DNA from 4 places in the Cellvibrio sp. genome. Region 1 is predicted to be linked to each of the others. Evidence: predicted binding sites of a transcription regulator. Region 1 holds the regulator's gene; each other region holds the start of a gene.
What was found. The regulator sigma-54, encoded in region 1, starts transcription at its own class of promoters, with help from an activator protein. The targets are predictions, from matches to a motif close to TGGCACANNNNTTGCNNT.
Positions count from the first base shown of each region.

Region 2: the regulator sigma-54 is predicted to act here: its motif matches at 1,861-1,878, upstream of flgB (flagellar basal body rod protein FlgB).
Region 3: the regulator sigma-54 is predicted to act here: its motif matches at 2,521-2,538, upstream of ACWA6V_RS05495 (ammonium transporter).
Region 4: the regulator sigma-54 is predicted to act here: its motif matches at 2,891-2,908, upstream of ACWA6V_RS03800 (ammonium transporter).

Region 1 is NZ_JBRFPI010000512.1:74-2,534, reverse strand. It holds partial or broken gene lptB (LPS export ABC transporter ATP-binding protein) at 1-468, shown strand, start outside; gene ACWA6V_RS20520 (RNA polymerase factor sigma-54) at 672-2,318, shown strand; partial or broken gene ACWA6V_RS20515 (HPF/RaiA family ribosome-associated protein) at 2,433-2,461, shown strand, end outside.
Region 2 is NZ_JBRFPI010000021.1:12,356-16,877, forward strand. It holds gene ACWA6V_RS02470 (chemotaxis protein CheV) at 1-732, shown strand, start outside; gene ACWA6V_RS02475 (CheR family methyltransferase) at 787-1,662, shown strand; gene flgB (flagellar basal body rod protein FlgB) at 1,946-2,347, shown strand; gene flgC (flagellar basal body rod protein FlgC) at 2,406-2,855, shown strand; gene ACWA6V_RS02490 (flagellar hook assembly protein FlgD) at 2,867-3,571, shown strand; gene ACWA6V_RS02495 (flagellar hook-basal body complex protein) at 3,699-4,522, shown strand, end outside.
Region 3 is NZ_JBRFPI010000055.1:7,630-12,151, forward strand. It holds gene ACWA6V_RS05485 (polysaccharide biosynthesis protein) at 1-1,333, shown strand, start outside; gene ACWA6V_RS05490 (MraY family glycosyltransferase) at 1,334-2,332, opposite strand; gene ACWA6V_RS05495 (ammonium transporter) at 2,743-4,056, shown strand; gene rlmB (23S rRNA (guanosine(2251)-2'-O)-methyltransferase RlmB) at 4,138-4,522, opposite strand, start outside.
Region 4 is NZ_JBRFPI010000036.1:9,860-14,381, reverse strand. It holds gene ACWA6V_RS03810 (TonB-dependent receptor plug domain-containing protein) at 1-740, shown strand, start outside; gene ACWA6V_RS03805 (hypothetical protein) at 753-1,385, opposite strand; gene ACWA6V_RS03800 (ammonium transporter) at 1,519-2,859, opposite strand; gene ACWA6V_RS03795 (polysaccharide lyase) at 3,220-3,984, opposite strand; partial or broken gene ACWA6V_RS03790 (hypothetical protein) at 4,116-4,522, opposite strand, start outside.

The sequences.
Region 1 (2,461 bases):
GCATCGATTTTCCGCAAGCTGACTGTCGCCGATAACATCATGGCAATCCTGGAAACGCGCAAAGATCTGGATCGAACCCAGCGCCAGGAAAAGCTCGAATCGTTGCTTAATGAATTCCATATCACCCACATTCGCGACAGCCTGGGGATGGCACTTTCAGGCGGTGAACGCCGCCGGGTAGAAATCGCCCGTGCGCTGGCCACCGACCCTAAATTTATCCTTCTCGATGAGCCCTTTGCCGGTGTTGACCCTATTTCAGTCAACGACATCAAAGAAATTGTGCGCCATCTTAAAGACCGTGGTATCGGCGTGCTGATAACCGACCACAACGTGCGGGAAACGCTCGATATCTGTGAGACCGCCTATATCGTTAGCGAAGGGCACATTATTGCCGAGGGCGATGCCGAAACCGTACTCAGCAACAGCAAGGTACGCGAAGTCTATTTAGGCGAGCATTTCCGGCTGTAAAGATGGCTAAACCCGTCACCTCCGGTGTTACCAACCGCCCGTCAGCAACACCTTAGGCAACACACAAACAACTTGACAAGTAACATTATTTGATCATTAGGCATAAAGCTTGCTTAAGCTTATTGCTTGCGCGCCAAACCCTGACTAAACTCCACCTATCTGATGTTTTCCATCCTGCGTTATAAGGGTTTGTCGTTCACATAATGAAGCAATCTCTCCAACTCAAACTCGGTCAGCAGCTGACCATGACTCCGCAATTGCAACAGGCCATCCGCCTCTTGCAATTATCGACGTTAGACCTGCAGCAAGAAATACAGGAAGCGCTTGAATCCAACCCCATGCTGGAAGTGGAAGAAAGCTTCGATAGTCCCAGCAGCACCAATGATTACGAAGGGAGCGAACTGGATAAAGCGGATTACACCCGCCAATTGGAGATAGCCGCTGAAGCTGGCACTGACCACGGCACCGACTTTACCGCGAGCGAAAATTTCTCCTCCAGCACAGCCGACAACTACAGCGAAACCAATAGCTATTCCGAAGGCGGTGAAAGCTTCGGTGAAGGTGAAAGTGAAAGTTTTGGCGATAGCGATGTATACGGCGAAGGTGATGGCTTTAGTGCTGACAGCGGCGACTGGAGCGATTCCATCCCCAGCGACCTCCCGGTCGATACCAGTTGGGATGATGTTTACCAATCGTCCTCCAGCAGCAGCTCCAGCAACTACGACAACGAAGACAATGATTTTGAAAGTCGCCGCGCCGCAACTGATTCGCTCTATGACCATTTGATGTGGCAGTTAAACCTGACGCCCATGTCGGATCGCGACCGCGTACTGGCGATGGCAATTATCGATGCGGTGGAACCGAGCGGCATGCTGTCCATCACCATCGAAGAAATTTTTGAAGGTATGCGCGGCGATTTTGAAGAACTGGAACTCGACGAAGTTGAAGCAGTGCAGCACCGCTTGCAACAATTCGACCCTTGCGGTGTATGCAGTCAAAATCTATCTGAATGCCTGTTAGTGCAACTACAGCAATTTGATCCGAAAACACCGTTTTTGGAATCGGCAAAATTAATTGCCAAGCAATATTTGCCAGTGCTCGGCAGCCGCGATTATCGCCAGCTGATGCGCCGCACCAAATTGAAAGAAGCTGAATTAAGCCAGGCAGTGGCATTAATCCAAAGTTTGAATCCCCGCCCGGGGGATATGATCGCCAACGGCGATACCGAATATGTCGTACCTGATGTATTCGTTGAAAAGCGTGATGGCCGCTGGATAGTGGAACTCAATCCGGATATTGCGCCGCGCCTGCGCATCAATTCCGACTACGCCTCCATGGTGAAACGCGCCGACTCCAGCACCGACAACACCTTCCTTAAAGATAATTTGCAGGAAGCGCGCTGGTTCTTGAAAAGTTTGCAGAGCCGCAATGAAACCCTGCTGAAAGTGGCGAGTTGTATTGTGGAAAAACAGCGCGGCTTTTTGGATTACGGCCCCGAGGCGATGAAACCCCTGGTGCTACACGATATCGCCGAAATTGTGGAGATGCACGAATCTACAATTTCACGTGTGACCACACAAAAATACATGCATACCCCGCAGGGTATTTTTGAACTGAAATATTTTTTCTCCAGCCATGTCAGCACCGACAGCGGCGGCGAATGTTCATCAACTGCGATTCGCGCAATCATCAAAAAATTGGTGAGCGCCGAGAACCCGAAAAAACCGCTCAGCGATAGCAAGATTACCGATCTGCTAGCCGAGCAGGGGATTCAAGTGGCGCGCCGCACCATCGCCAAATACCGTGAATCACTCAATATTCCACCGTCGAATGAACGCAAAACTATTTAGCTATTTAATTGTATTAGTTGTAGTACCAATAAAGTTCGGATCAAAAAAATTCATGGATGTAATGCGAGGTTGTGCCAGCCGCAACCGTTTTGTTTCTAGCGAGAGGAAGTATCTATGCAAATAAATATCAGCGGTCGCCATGT
Region 2 (4,522 bases), on a different contig from region 1:
AACCTTGCGATTGGCCGCCGCGAGTTGCCGGATATCGAGAGCTGCTTTGTCATCATCACCGAGTACAATCGCACCGCACAGGGTTTTCTGGTGCGGTCTGTTGAACGCATCGTCAATATGAATTGGGGCGATATTCATCCACCACCAAAGGGAGCAGGCCGCGAGCATTACCTGACTGCTGTCACCCAGGTTGATGGGCAATTGGTGGAGATTATTGATGTAGAGAAAATCCTTGCCGAGGTCTCACCGGCGCGAGAAGAAGTTAGCGCAGGTGTGATTGAAGACGGTATCGCCGATCGCGTAGTACAAAAACATGTATTGATCATTGATGACTCGACTATCGCGCGCAAACAAATCCAGCGTGTAGTTGAAGGAATGGGAATTAAAACCACTGTCAAAAAAGATGGCGCAGAAGGTTTCCAATACTTAACTGACTTGATCAAAGAAGGAAAAGATCCTTACGCAGAGCTCATCATGATTATCTGCGACATCGAAATGCCGGAGATGGATGGTTACACTTTTACAGCTGAGGTGCGCAACCATCCTGAACTGAAAAAACTGCATATCATCCTGCACACATCTCTCAGTGGTGTATTTAACGAAGCCATGGTGCGGAAGGTGGGGGCAGATGATTTTCTCGCGAAGTTCCATCCGGATGAGCTGGCAAAACGCGTAAATGATCGCGTCCTGGCGATTACCGGTGAAAGTTTGTTGCCACCTGAAGAAGCCTGACTTTGTATTGCCGTTGCGAATTGACGCGCGGCAATTGTTTTACATTGGAAGCCTATGATTAATAAAGAGTCACCTTTTGCCAAACCGGTGGGCCGAGACAATATTGACCAGGCCGAGTTTGATCAATTCCGTCAATTCCTTGAAGACGCCTGCGGCATTTCGCTGGGCGATAACAAACAATATTTAGTAACCAACCGTATTCGCCGCATTTTGGAGGAAAATAATATCGCGTCATTTGGTGAATTGGTGCGCGCACTAAAGCTGGGGATCAACCGCAAATTGAAAGACCAGGTGGTCGATTCCATGACCACCAATGAGACTTTTTGGTTTCGCGACATCTATCCCTACGACCATCTTAAAAACACCTTGCTGCCGCAACTGATGGCAGGCAATAACCGCATGTTTGGCCCGGTACGCATTTGGTCTGCTGCTTGCTCATCGGGGCAGGAACCTTATTCCATCAGTATGATGGTCGAGGAGTACAAGCGTCAGGCGATGGGTAATTTGGCGCGGCAGGTGCAAATTGTGGCGACTGATTTGTCATCGACTGTCTTGGATCAGGCCAAGCGCGGAGAGTACGATAAGCTGTCGGTCTTACGCGGGTTATCTGCCGAAAGATTAGAGCGCTACTTTGATAACCCTACACCTGTTGTCTGGCGAGTAAAAAGTCTGGTGAAGGAGCGTATTGATTTTCGCTCACTCAACTTGATGGATTCCTACGCTGCATTGGGCAAGTTCGATATCGTTTTTTGCCGCAATGTGTTGATTTATTTCAATGCCGATTTGAAGCGGCAAATCCTGCAAAAAATCCACGCCTCCTTAAAGCCGCAAGGCATTCTCTTCCTTGGTTCGTCAGAAGGTTTGGCCGGTGCGGCTGATTTGTTTGAAATGGTGCGCTGCGAGCCGGGTATTCTCTACAAAGCGATTTAGGCTTTTCAGTGCTATTCACTTTCCTGAAACCGGGCTTTTTTCCCGGTTTTCTTTTTTTGGGGCTATTTGCCGTTCCCTTGCAGCTTGTCTCCATGAGCGGAAAACCTTTGCCGCTTGGCTATTGCCGCTTTTAAAAAGCCACCGAAAAAGATTTTTATAATCCTTTAAAAACAATGGTTTATGTTTGTTTTTGACCGTTGGCACAGGCGTTGCTTTGTTGTAAATAACAAAAGGTCACAACCGCTTTGGTTGCCACCTGTCATCTCTAGAAGGCGAACCTGATATGTCTATCTCTTTCGACAAAGCACTCGGCATCCACGAATCAGCGCTGCACTTTCGCTCTGAGCGCGCGGGTGTGCTGGCAAATAACCTCGCCAATATTGATACCCCGAATTTCAAAGCAAAAGATCTGGATTTCAAGCAGGCGTTGAACCAAAAGATGAATGCATCCCAAGGCTTTGATCTCTCTACCACCCAATCGCGTCATATTGATGGCAGTGGTTTCTCAACAGATGAAGGCGACGTTCTCTATCGCACACCGCAACAGCCATCCATTGATGGCAACACAGTTGAAGATCAAATTGAACACGCGGAATACATGAAAAATGCCTTGGCATTCCAAGCGAGTTTTCAATTTCTAAACAGCAAATTTACCGGGTTGCGCACAGCGATTCGCGGCGAGTAAAACCGTTATTAACTTTTGGTGGGCGTTTTTTCTGAACACATTTTGTAGGTATTGAATCATGGCACTTGGAAATATTTTTGATATCGCTGGCACCGGTATGAACGCACAAAGTTTGCGTTTAAATACCACCGCCAGCAACCTGGCGAATGCGCAATCAGCCAGCTCCAGTGTGAATGAAGTCTATCGCAGTCGCCAGCCGGTGTTTGCTGCTATCCAACAAGACGCCATGCGTGCCAGCGTTACTGAAGGCGCTTACAGTGATAACGAAGTTGATGCGGCAGCGGGCGTACAAGTGCTCGGTATTGTAGAGAGTGATGCACCGCTGCAACGCCGTTATGAACCAACGCATCCAAAGGCGGATGAAGAAGGTTATGTGTATTACCCCAATGTGAATCCGGTTGAAGAAATGGCGAATATGATTGCTGCATCGCGTTCATTTCAAATGAATGTCGAAGTGATGAATTCAGCCAAACAAATGGTTCAACGCGTTTTAACGCTTGGTCAATAAGGGGCTGAATCATGACTGTATCTAATGCAACAGCAACTAACAATGTTGCCGACAATCTCAGCATCACTAAAAAGCAAGAAACAAAAAAGAACACCAACGAACTGGGGCAGGCTGCGTTTCTTGAATTGATGATCACGCAAATGAACAATCAAAATCCATTAAGCCCGCAAGACAACAGTGAATTTGTGGCGCAACTGGCACAGTTCAGTTCAGTGGAAGGTTTGGAGCGTTTAAATACCAGCTTCAATAGTTTTATGTCTAATAATGCGCTGCAAGCATCGTCCTTGGTTGGTCGCAGTGTGACGGTGGAATCGGATACCAGCACCTTGGTAAAAGGAGGAATTGTAGCAGGCAGTGTGGACCTATCTTATCCCACCAAGGATATGAAAGTCAGTATTTATGATAGTACCGGTTCGCTTGTACAAGCTATCCCTGTTGGCGATGTGCCCGCTGGGGAAGCTGTATTCCGTTGGGATGGTCAGAATCTGGAAGTGAATGGTGAATTGCTGGATTGGGAAGCCGATGAAGATTCGGTTGCCGCCGCCGGTAAGTACCGTTTTGAAATCACAGCGACCCAAAATGGAAAATCTGAAGCGCTGAATACATCGCTCAGCGCCAACGTGAATAGTGTGACTATTGGTGAAAATGGTGCGCTTATTTTGAATCTTGCAGGTATAGGTGCAGTCGATGCCAAAGATGTAAAACAATTTAATTAGTGATTGTTGGGCTTGGAATTTATTTTATTTAAAAATAGTTACGTTAAAAGTTGGCTGAATAGTTTCTAAAAGTTGCGTCATAAATTACAAAGTTTTTAGCCATTAATCGTTATGGTCGAGGTGTAATATGTCTTTCAATACAGCGTTAAGCGGAATTCGTGCGGCCAATACCGATCTGCAAGTGACCGGTAACAATATCGCCAATGCCAGCACCATTGGTTTCAAATCCTCGCGCACGGAATTTGGTGACGTATATACCAGCACCTTGCTTGGTGGCGGTTCAAACACCGCTGGTAGTGGCGTGACTATTCAAAACATTCGCCAGCAATTTACTCAGGGTAATTTGAAATTTACGCAAAATGAATTGGATATGTCGGTCAATGGTGAAGGTTTCTTTGTAGTGGAAAAAAATGGTGAGCGTCTGTTTACCCGTGCAGGTACTTTTGGGTTGGATAAGGATGGTTACATCGTCAATGGTACAAACGCGCTGTTGCAAGGTTTCGCTGCAGATGCAGATGGTAATGTTAGCGGGGTATTGGGTGACTTACGTGTTGATGTAAGTTCACAGGAGCCTCGTCAAACAACGGCTGTACGTGCATCGCTCAATCTCGATTCTAATGAGTTGGTCCTGGAAACTACTGGCTCTGAATTTACGACTAATGGTGCTGGCATCAATTTGGCAAAATTGGGCGCTAAAGTTGCTACAACCACCAACTTGAATGTCGGCGATATTACCACCGGTTTTGTTCCTATTACCTTCAGCCCCACCAATACAACAACATTTAATATTACCCGCATAGATCCAACAGGAACTGTTATTGACGATGTGGATTTGATTTTAAATTCAGGCGCTGCAACGTCTCCCGCAGCGCTGGCCAATTTAATCAACTCTGCCAACTTTGACAATCCATCAGCTGTGAATGTGCAAGCCTTCGTGGACGATATAACTGG
Region 3 (4,522 bases), on a different contig from region 1:
TAATATAAAAATTTATTCCCCAAAATCGATTCCCAAATTAATTTCAGCGACAGGTGCAAGCAAGCTTCTGCTTGCCCTGGGGCGAACCTCGCACAGCACCAGGCTTGATATTATTAAAAAGCTCGAAAAATATCACATCAATGTTCAAACAATTCCCGAGTTTTCCGATATTTTGTCTGGTAAGGCGAGAATCGAAAATGTGCGTGATGTTGATATTGATGATCTGCTAGGGCGCGATAGCGTCCAACCAATGCAACATTTAATGGAAGCTTCAGTCTTGGATAAGGTTGTTTTGGTTACCGGGGCGGGCGGGTCGATTGGCGGTGAGCTTTGTCGGCAAATTATTGAGCTGAAGCCGCGAAAATTAATATTGATAGATCACAATGAGTTTAGTCTTTATAGCATTGAGCGCGAGCTTGCAGGGAAAAATGTAGATCAAGTTAGTGTTGTCGCATTGCTTGGATCTGTTCAAAACTCGCGGCTACTTGATTCTATTATGGTGGAGCATAGGGTTCAAACTGTGTATCACGCTGCCGCCTATAAACATGTTCCCTTGGTTGAAAGCAATTGCGTCGAGGGAATGAAAAATAATGTGTTTGGAACACAGTTTTGTGCTGAGGCTGCTATAAATGCCGGCGTAGAGCTGTTTGTACTTATTTCTACTGATAAGGCCGTGCGTCCCACAAATCTTATGGGAGCGTCTAAACGATTGGCTGAGTTGATTCTGCAAAGCCTTGCACAAAAAAAATCGCCAACACGTTTCGTAATGGTTAGGTTTGGCAATGTGCTAGGTTCATCAGGCTCTGTGGTCCCGCTTTTTCGCAAGCAAATCAAAGAGGGAGGGCCTGTCACAGTAACTCACCCTGACATCATTCGTTATTTTATGACGATTCGTGAGGCTGCCCAGTTGGTTATTCAGGCTGGGGCAATGGGGCATGGCGGTGATGTTTTCGTATTGGATATGGGAGAGCCGATAAAAATCGTGGATCTGGCAAGACGAATGATAAGCCTGTCGGGTCTTACTGTTCGCGATGAACATGACCGTGATGGCGATATTGCCATTAGTTACACAGGTTTGCGCCCTGGTGAAAAATTGTTTGAAGAGCTTCTTATTGGTGACAATGTTGCTCCCACAGAGCATAGTAGAATTTTTCGTGCGATGGAACAGTTTATATCGTGGCAGGAGATGGAATTGTTTTTGAAGCGTTTGGCTGTTGCGTGTGAATCGAACAACAGTGATTTAATTAAATCATTGTTGTTCGAGGTGCCCACGGGTTATCTAATCGACGCACCAGAATTGCCTGAGGAAAATAAAGTTTTACTTGTTAATTGATTACTCGATACAACCTGCGCGAAATTTACGCGCGATAATTAGTAAAGGCGTGTAGGCAATCACTAGCGCAACTGAAAAATGTATCTGAGTTGTTGTGACTGCAACTGCGATAGGTAGAAGCCAGAATAGATTTATGGCAACAATCGCGAGCGTTGCATAAGTATGTGAATTTAATTTAATTGCAATTTTTTGATAGGCGTGAGTTCGATGAGCTTGGTAAACAGCTTGTCGGGTGAGGATGCGGCAAAAAAGTGTGTAACTGGCATCTACAATAAATACACCAAGCATAATTAGCCAAGCTGAAAAAATGCGCAAATCGTCAGTTATGCTTCCAATAGCAAGTAGGCCAATACCAAGGCCAAGAAAAAGACTGCCAGTATCCCCCATAAAAAGTTTTGCTTTAGGAAAATTCCAAAATAAAAACCCACCAGCGCTTGCCGAGATAATTATCAATAAATAGATAACGTCTGTGTGTGTGGTTTTTATCCAATATATTAACGCCATACCCATACAGACGCAGATTGCTTCAAGTGCTGCCAAGCCATTAATTCCATCCATAAAATTGTATAAATTTGTCATCCACACAATAAATAAAATCGCGATGCATGTGGTTAACAATTGAATGAGAGCTGGCCATTCATTGTTGATCCCAATCAGATAAATACCTAAGCCGGCAAGCAAAAACTGTATGGTTAGGCGTATAGCTACATTCAAGTTGAACAAATCGTCACAGATTCCAAGAATTGCTATTAGTCCTGCTGGAATCATCAAACAGTAAATAGTGGAGAGAGTTAAATGACCCAGGCTCAAAGCAGCTAATAATGCGATGACCACGCCTCCAACTATGGCAATGCCGCCGCCTCGCGGGGTGGGAGTTTGATGGGAGCTGCGAGAGTTGGGTGTGTCTAGCAGGCGCTTCCCAAAATGATGGATTACTAAGCGCGAGAGGAGCAGTGAAATCAATACAGGCAATACGCAGAGGGTGAGCCACTTGGTCAATGTGTGATCCTTTATTTAGTGGTTTGAGGTAGTGGATTGTATCTTAGGTTATCGGGATACGGCACTTCATCGTTTTGCACCAAAATAGACCTGTAAAAATATTCATATGTTCTTGTGTGGTGCATTTATGATGGTTCGCCTTGGTGCTAAAGATTATATGTCTATGAAAAATATATAAAAAATAATTATGGTTTAAAATTTGCTTTTTCCTGCTTCGTTTTAATTATTACCTAATAAATGGATATTTTTTGCCTTTATCTGGTGCGATTGCTTTATGGGGTGGGGGATATTTCCTACACTTTGTGCAATCAGTAGATTGACTCTGAGTCAAAACAGAGCAAGGTTCACCAAAAAATTAAAGTGCAATCGGATCACATCCTATTAACCAAAAGAACCATCATGGGGTCACTATGAAGAAGCTAAATTTCAAACTCTTTGCGCTATTAGGGGGGCTACTGACTATTTATGGTCAGGGCGCACTTGCCCAAGAGGCGACAATTAATGGCGCTAATACAGCCTGGATTTTGACCTCAACAGCATTGGTTCTTTTTATGACCTTGCCTGGTTTGGCATTGTTCTATGGTGGCTTGGTGCGTGTAAAGAATATCTTGTCGGTACTTATGCAATGTTTTGCGATTGCTTGTTTGGTTTCAATCCTATGGTTGATCGCAGGCTACAGCTTGGCGTTCGGAACTGGTAATGCATGGATTGGTGATTTGAGTATGGTGTTCATGGCCAACATCAGCGAGGACGCGTTGGCGGGAGATATCCCGCTTAGTCTGCATGCAATGTATCAAATGACCTTTGCCATTATTACGCCAGCGTTGATCGTTGGTGCTTTTGCAGAGCGCATGAAGTTCTCCTCCATGTTGATCTTTTCTGCACTTTGGTTATTTGCTGTTTACATTCCAGTCTGTCACTGGGTGTGGGCTGGGTCAGGTTGGCTATTCGCAAAAGGCTTGTTGGATTTCGCGGGCGGTACAGTCGTGCATATCACTGCAGGTGTGGCGGCGCTTGTTGCCGCCATAGTGATTGGCAAGCGCAATGGCTTTCCAACAACTGCAATGCCTCCGCACAATATGACGATGACGGTTACTGGTGCAGGTATGCTTTGGGTTGGTTGGTTTGGTTTTAATGCTGGTAGCGCCCTTGCTGCCAATGGCAATGCAGCTATGGCAATGTTGGTGACTCATATTTCTGCAGCAGCAGGTGCCTTGGCGTGGATGACTATTGAATGGCTGCGCTTCAGAAAGCCGAGTGTGTTGGGTATTGTGACCGGGATGGTCGCGGGGCTCGGCACTATTACCCCGGCATCTGGGTATGTTGGTCCAGGCGGTGCGTTAGTGATTGGCTTGGCGGCTGGTGTTGTCTGTTTCTTCATGACTCAGCTGATAAAGCGCGTATGGAAAATCGACGATTCACTCGATGTTTTCCCTGTGCATGGTGTTGGTGGTGTGTTGGGCACAATTCTCGCCGGGATATTTGCATCTACTGAACTTGGTGTATTTAGCGGGCAAGGTTTCGCCAGTGGCATCACCTCTATGGGTGAGCAGTTAGTTGTGCAATTGCTGGGTGTCGTTGTTACCTTTGTTTATACCGCAGTTGTAACTTATATCTTACTGAAAGTGACTGGTGTATTTACTTCAGGCTTACGTGTAACCCAAGAAGAGGAAAGTGTTGGTTTGGATTTGAGCCTGCATGAAGAGGATGGCTACAAGCTTTAATTTAGTATGTGACAAATCCAATAAAAAAGAGGAGCTTTTGCTCCTCTTTTTTATTTGGTCGACATGGGAATTCAATACCGATTATTTAAAGGCAATTAAGGCTGCTGTGACTGCAACATTTAACGACTCCACGCCATTATTCATTGGAATACAGATTTGCTCGTTGCAAAGTTTAGTAACCTCCCTTGAAACCCCTTCAGACTCATTGCCTAATACATAAATGCATGGGGCATCAGGGGTGAATTTTTTAAGTTCTGTTGAGGCGTGTGACGATAGGGCGCAGACAATTACACCTGCTTGCTTAAAGTCACCTAAAGCGTGGGGGAGATCTTTACAGCGCAATAACGGAGCTCGAAATACAGTGCCAGCGCTCGCTTTAATAACAAGCGGGTCAATTTGAGCATTCCCTTTTTGGGGCAGCAATATTCCATCGATATTGCCAGCGCAAGCCGACCTAATAATCATG
Region 4 (4,522 bases), on a different contig from region 1:
TTACACCGCGCATTGGAGTGACGCGCGCAGAAAAAAATTGGCATATGAAAATGCTCTATGGCACCGCCTTTCGCGAGCCGGATTTACAAACCAGCAATCCGATTTTTCATCCAGCAACCGAAACGTTGAAAGCGGAGCAAAGTCGGGTAAGTGAAATAGAATATGGCCATACTCTCGGCAAAAAAAGTTATCTGACTCTCTCGCTGTTTGATCAAAAAATTAAAGATGCCATTATTTATTCGTACGAGCCGGGTTACACCAATAACCCGCCAATTAAAACGCGCGGTATCGATCTGCAATATTGGTTTACCGGTGATGTTGTTAGCCTGCGCGCTAACGCGAGTTATGCAAAAGCCAACGACGATGATTTGTTGCCTTACGATGTGCCCAATCATTCAGGGCAGAATATGGGTGCTGCTAACCAAATCGCCAATCTCTGGTTGGGTTGGAAAACACCGGTAGAAAATCTTGGAGTGAATCTGGATTTACGCTATGTCGGCAGCCGCTACGCACAGCAATATTCAGCTGCAGTAGATTCGATTCAAGTACAACAGCTCGCTGCAGAAAAAACCCTTAACCTGAGTTTGACTTACAGTTTTCCAGCAGTGCTCTGGACGCTGGGTGTTAGCAATCTTACTGACGCTAATGTACTTATTCCCCAACCCTATAATGATGTGAGTACGCCTTTTCCTGCAGGTGGCCGCGAATACTGGTTACGCGCAGAAATCACCTTTCAGTAAATATATTTTCAGTTACAACAAACTTTGTACATTGGTTGTTGGATGTTCTTTTTGCACATTGCTCACCGTGCTTTGCAATATCTGGTCAGCTTTGATCGGCCCCAAATATTCACACAGCGCCACATAAGCCAGGTTGATTACCTGCTGCATGGTATTGATATTGGGTGTAGTGCCAGTGAGCGGCGTCATCTGGTTTAACCAACCGTGAAAAGCCCAGCGCTCATGTGTTGGCAATGAAATTTTGGTGAGGTTTTCCAACACGTAGAGACGGATGCGCGTGGAGGCATCACCTCCGGGTGAGTCAATCAGTTGTTCCACCAGTGCCATAAACATCAGCAGTATCGGCGAGCTAGACGTTTTCGCTGCATGAAGGGTGTTGTGTTTGATTGAAGGAGGTTCGGTAGTGCGATGGTGACGGCCATCCTGCATCGATGAAAATGTGCTGACCAACGCTTGTAACATTCGCGAGCGCATATGGGCGATTTCAAGATCGTTACAGAGCTCGCGTAAAAAATGTTGCAGGGCAAACGTAGGTTGGTGGGCGTATTTTTCGTCCCACAGGATTAATGCGTTGGCGAGCGTTTTACCGTTGATAAACGGCATGAGCGCTTCTTCAACCGCTTTACGTTTTTGGCTTGGATTCACTCTGTCGCCTCGTTTCCATGACTGTGTGGTAGTGGTGGTGCAGCTTGGTTATTGATGGTTGCTGTTGTATGGCATCGGTGCTGTGCCTTTTTTCCATCGCCGCTTTTTTAAAATAAATGACGTTATTAAAAAATTATCGCTGTGAATGTAATGCGTCTGCGTTGAGTGCGCGCGTATCCTGAAATTCCGGGTAGCCCAGTTCAGCGTGTTCGGTAAAATCCAAACCGCGCTGTTCGTGTAAGGTGCTGGCGCGGATGCCGATGAGTTTGTCGATCAGGAAGTAACACGGCAGCGCAACACCGAAGCCCCAGGCAAAGGCAACCAGCACGCCTAAACCTTGAATGCTGAAACGTTCGAGACTGAATAAATCCCCCGCGAAAAAAATCCCCGCCGCGAGTGTGCCCCACGCACCACAAAAACCGTGCACGCTCACCGCATCCACCACGTCATCAATTTTAAAGCTGGCGATAAATTTGGGCGCTATGTAGGTAATGATTCCGGAAATAAAACCCGTAACTAATGCAAATTGCGGATCCATAGTGGCGCACCCGGCAGTAATTCCCACCAAACCACCGAGACTGCCATTCACTGTGCCGGTCAATAAAATGGGCTGTTTAAATAACTTGGCGGTAAGCATATAACCCAGCGCACCAGTACAAGCAGAGAGATGGGTATTGAGCGCAATTTTGCCGATGTCTAGATTGGCGGCGAGGGTTGAGCCCGCATTAAAACCGAACCAGCCAAACCACAAGATAAATCCACCCAGTGCCACCATACTTAAATTGTGTCCGGGAATAGTGCGCGACTCTCCGCTCGCCGAAAAACGTCCGAGGCGCGGCCCGAGCACGATAATTCCGGCCAGAGCAACCCAGCCGCCTATCGAATGCACAACGGTTGAACCGGCAAAATCGATAAAGCCCATTTCTTTCAACCAGCCGTTGCCACCGTGGGCGCTGCCCCAAGCCCAGCTGCCAAATACGGGGTAAATTAATCCGGCAATAATGCAGGCACCAATTAAATAAGCGTGAAAATGAATTCGCTCTGCCATGGCGCCGCTTGCGATAGTAGTGGCGGTAGCGGCAAACATCATTTGAAAAAAGATAAATGTCCAATCCCATCCAGCGAGATCACTGGGGAAAAAATGGCTCTCGCCGAACCAACCGGTGTTATTCACACCGAACATCAATCCGTAACCCAGCGCCCAAAAAATCACGCTGCATACACACACATCCATGTAATTTTTCATAATCACATTGACGGAGTTCTTTGCGCGCGCCATGCCACTCTCCACCAAAGCAAAGCCCGCTTGCATTAAAAAAACCAGTACACCGGTAATGACTACCCAGCTGCTATTCAGCGCAGTGGTCGCATCCATAATATTGGGTTCTGCTGCAATACAGTTTGCCCCCAATAAGATTGCACATACCCCAATCGCTATAGACCAAAGCCGCGTAGCCGAAAAAATGAATCGCATAGCCAGTACCCGCAATGAGAATAAACATGGTTTTGCAACTCATGTGCCATCGCGGGGGGAAGTATGTCGTGGTAACGGAATCCGCGCGTTTTAGTCTGAGAGAAATAATCTGGCCGCACTGATATTGTGCGCAGGCGAATTAGTGGAGCGAAAACGTGCACGAAAAAGTGATTTTTTGGGCGTCACTTAATTGAGTCATATGATTTGGTTTTAAGTGGGTGCGATGCTGATAAATAAAGTGGTTGTGTGTTAGCAACCACTAAAAAATTGCTATACCAATCATGCGCAGATTGGGTGGGTAGCCCAAACAGAGTGCAACCTCAAAAAATTGCACTCTATTGGATGGCAAATGCAGGTTAATTAGTGAGTGGTTGGATTGCAGATTTTGCCGACCAAGTGTTTATCTCGCTCCAGCAGTTCAGTGAGATTGTCTGTCTCGATTGCGCCATCAATTAAAATGTCTTCAACGGCTTTCTCTTGTGTACGTAAAATGCCAATCTGGGTAAACATCAAGGCGTCTTTTGCCGGTAAATTTTTAAACTGGTTTTTGCCCATGTGTTTGCCATTGACCCACACTTCTGCCGAACCCAGTTGCGGATCAGTTGACCAATGGATATGTAATGCAACGCGATGCCACTGCCCCGGCGCGGCGCCTTCCGGTAGTTTCCACAGCACCTCTTTTGCGGCAGTTTCCTGAAAACTTAACTCGCTGCCCGCAATATTAAAACGCAGCATTTGTTGCCAGCTTTTATCCGATTCCCAATAACCCAATTCGTGTTTGTGCTCGCTGAGTTTTTTCGGTAGATAAAAACTGAATGCGAAAAAAGTATCCTTGCCTTCGAGAGTATTTCCCGCCGCACGGCGATGATGAAATTCGCTGCGGTTCAAAAACTTATTGCCTTTCCATAAAAAAGAATCGTCTCCAGTCAAACGCACTTTGCCCGCGTATTTCCCATCGAACACGCAGTCGCTGGTGACAGACAATCCTGCGGGATTAATAGGTGTATCCCATTGGGAAATGTCACCGGTTTCAAAATCGCCCTGCCAGAGGATACTGGCGCTGGAAAAATGGGAAATACTGAATAATGCAATTGCACTGCAAATAGATGAGAGTGATTTTTTCATACGGCAGATCCTTGGAATTATTGTTGTTCACTAATGCGGTAGTCAGGGATTTTATGCGAGCGGATAAAACAAAACGCCGATACTGGTGGGCAGTATCGGCGTTTTGTTATCTGCTGTCGATTGGGTGGTAATTACACCGGCTGCGAAATCACCCCGTTGCAAATCGGGGTAAAGGCCGTGAGTTTATCGAGCGTGGCGGCGTTACCGAGACTATTGCCAGGGAAGACGCTGCCAAACTGGTTCTGTGCACCGTGGAGCGCCATGTAATTAAGCACGACGGTTTCCACCAGCGAGTTGACGTTGTTGGCGGCAACGACACCTGAGCCGGTTTCCACATCGCCGCTCGCGCGCATATGTCCGATCTGTTGGTGCACACGCTGGGCATCACTTATGGTATTCGGGTCACTGCTGGTGCCGCCCATCAACACGGCGCGGCGCGCGGGGTTGTAGACGAGGAAGAAGGCAGCGCCGGTCTGTTGGTCGTCGCCGGTCCAGACGCCTTTGCCGCCGCCCGCCATGGAATCATCGATCATGCCGT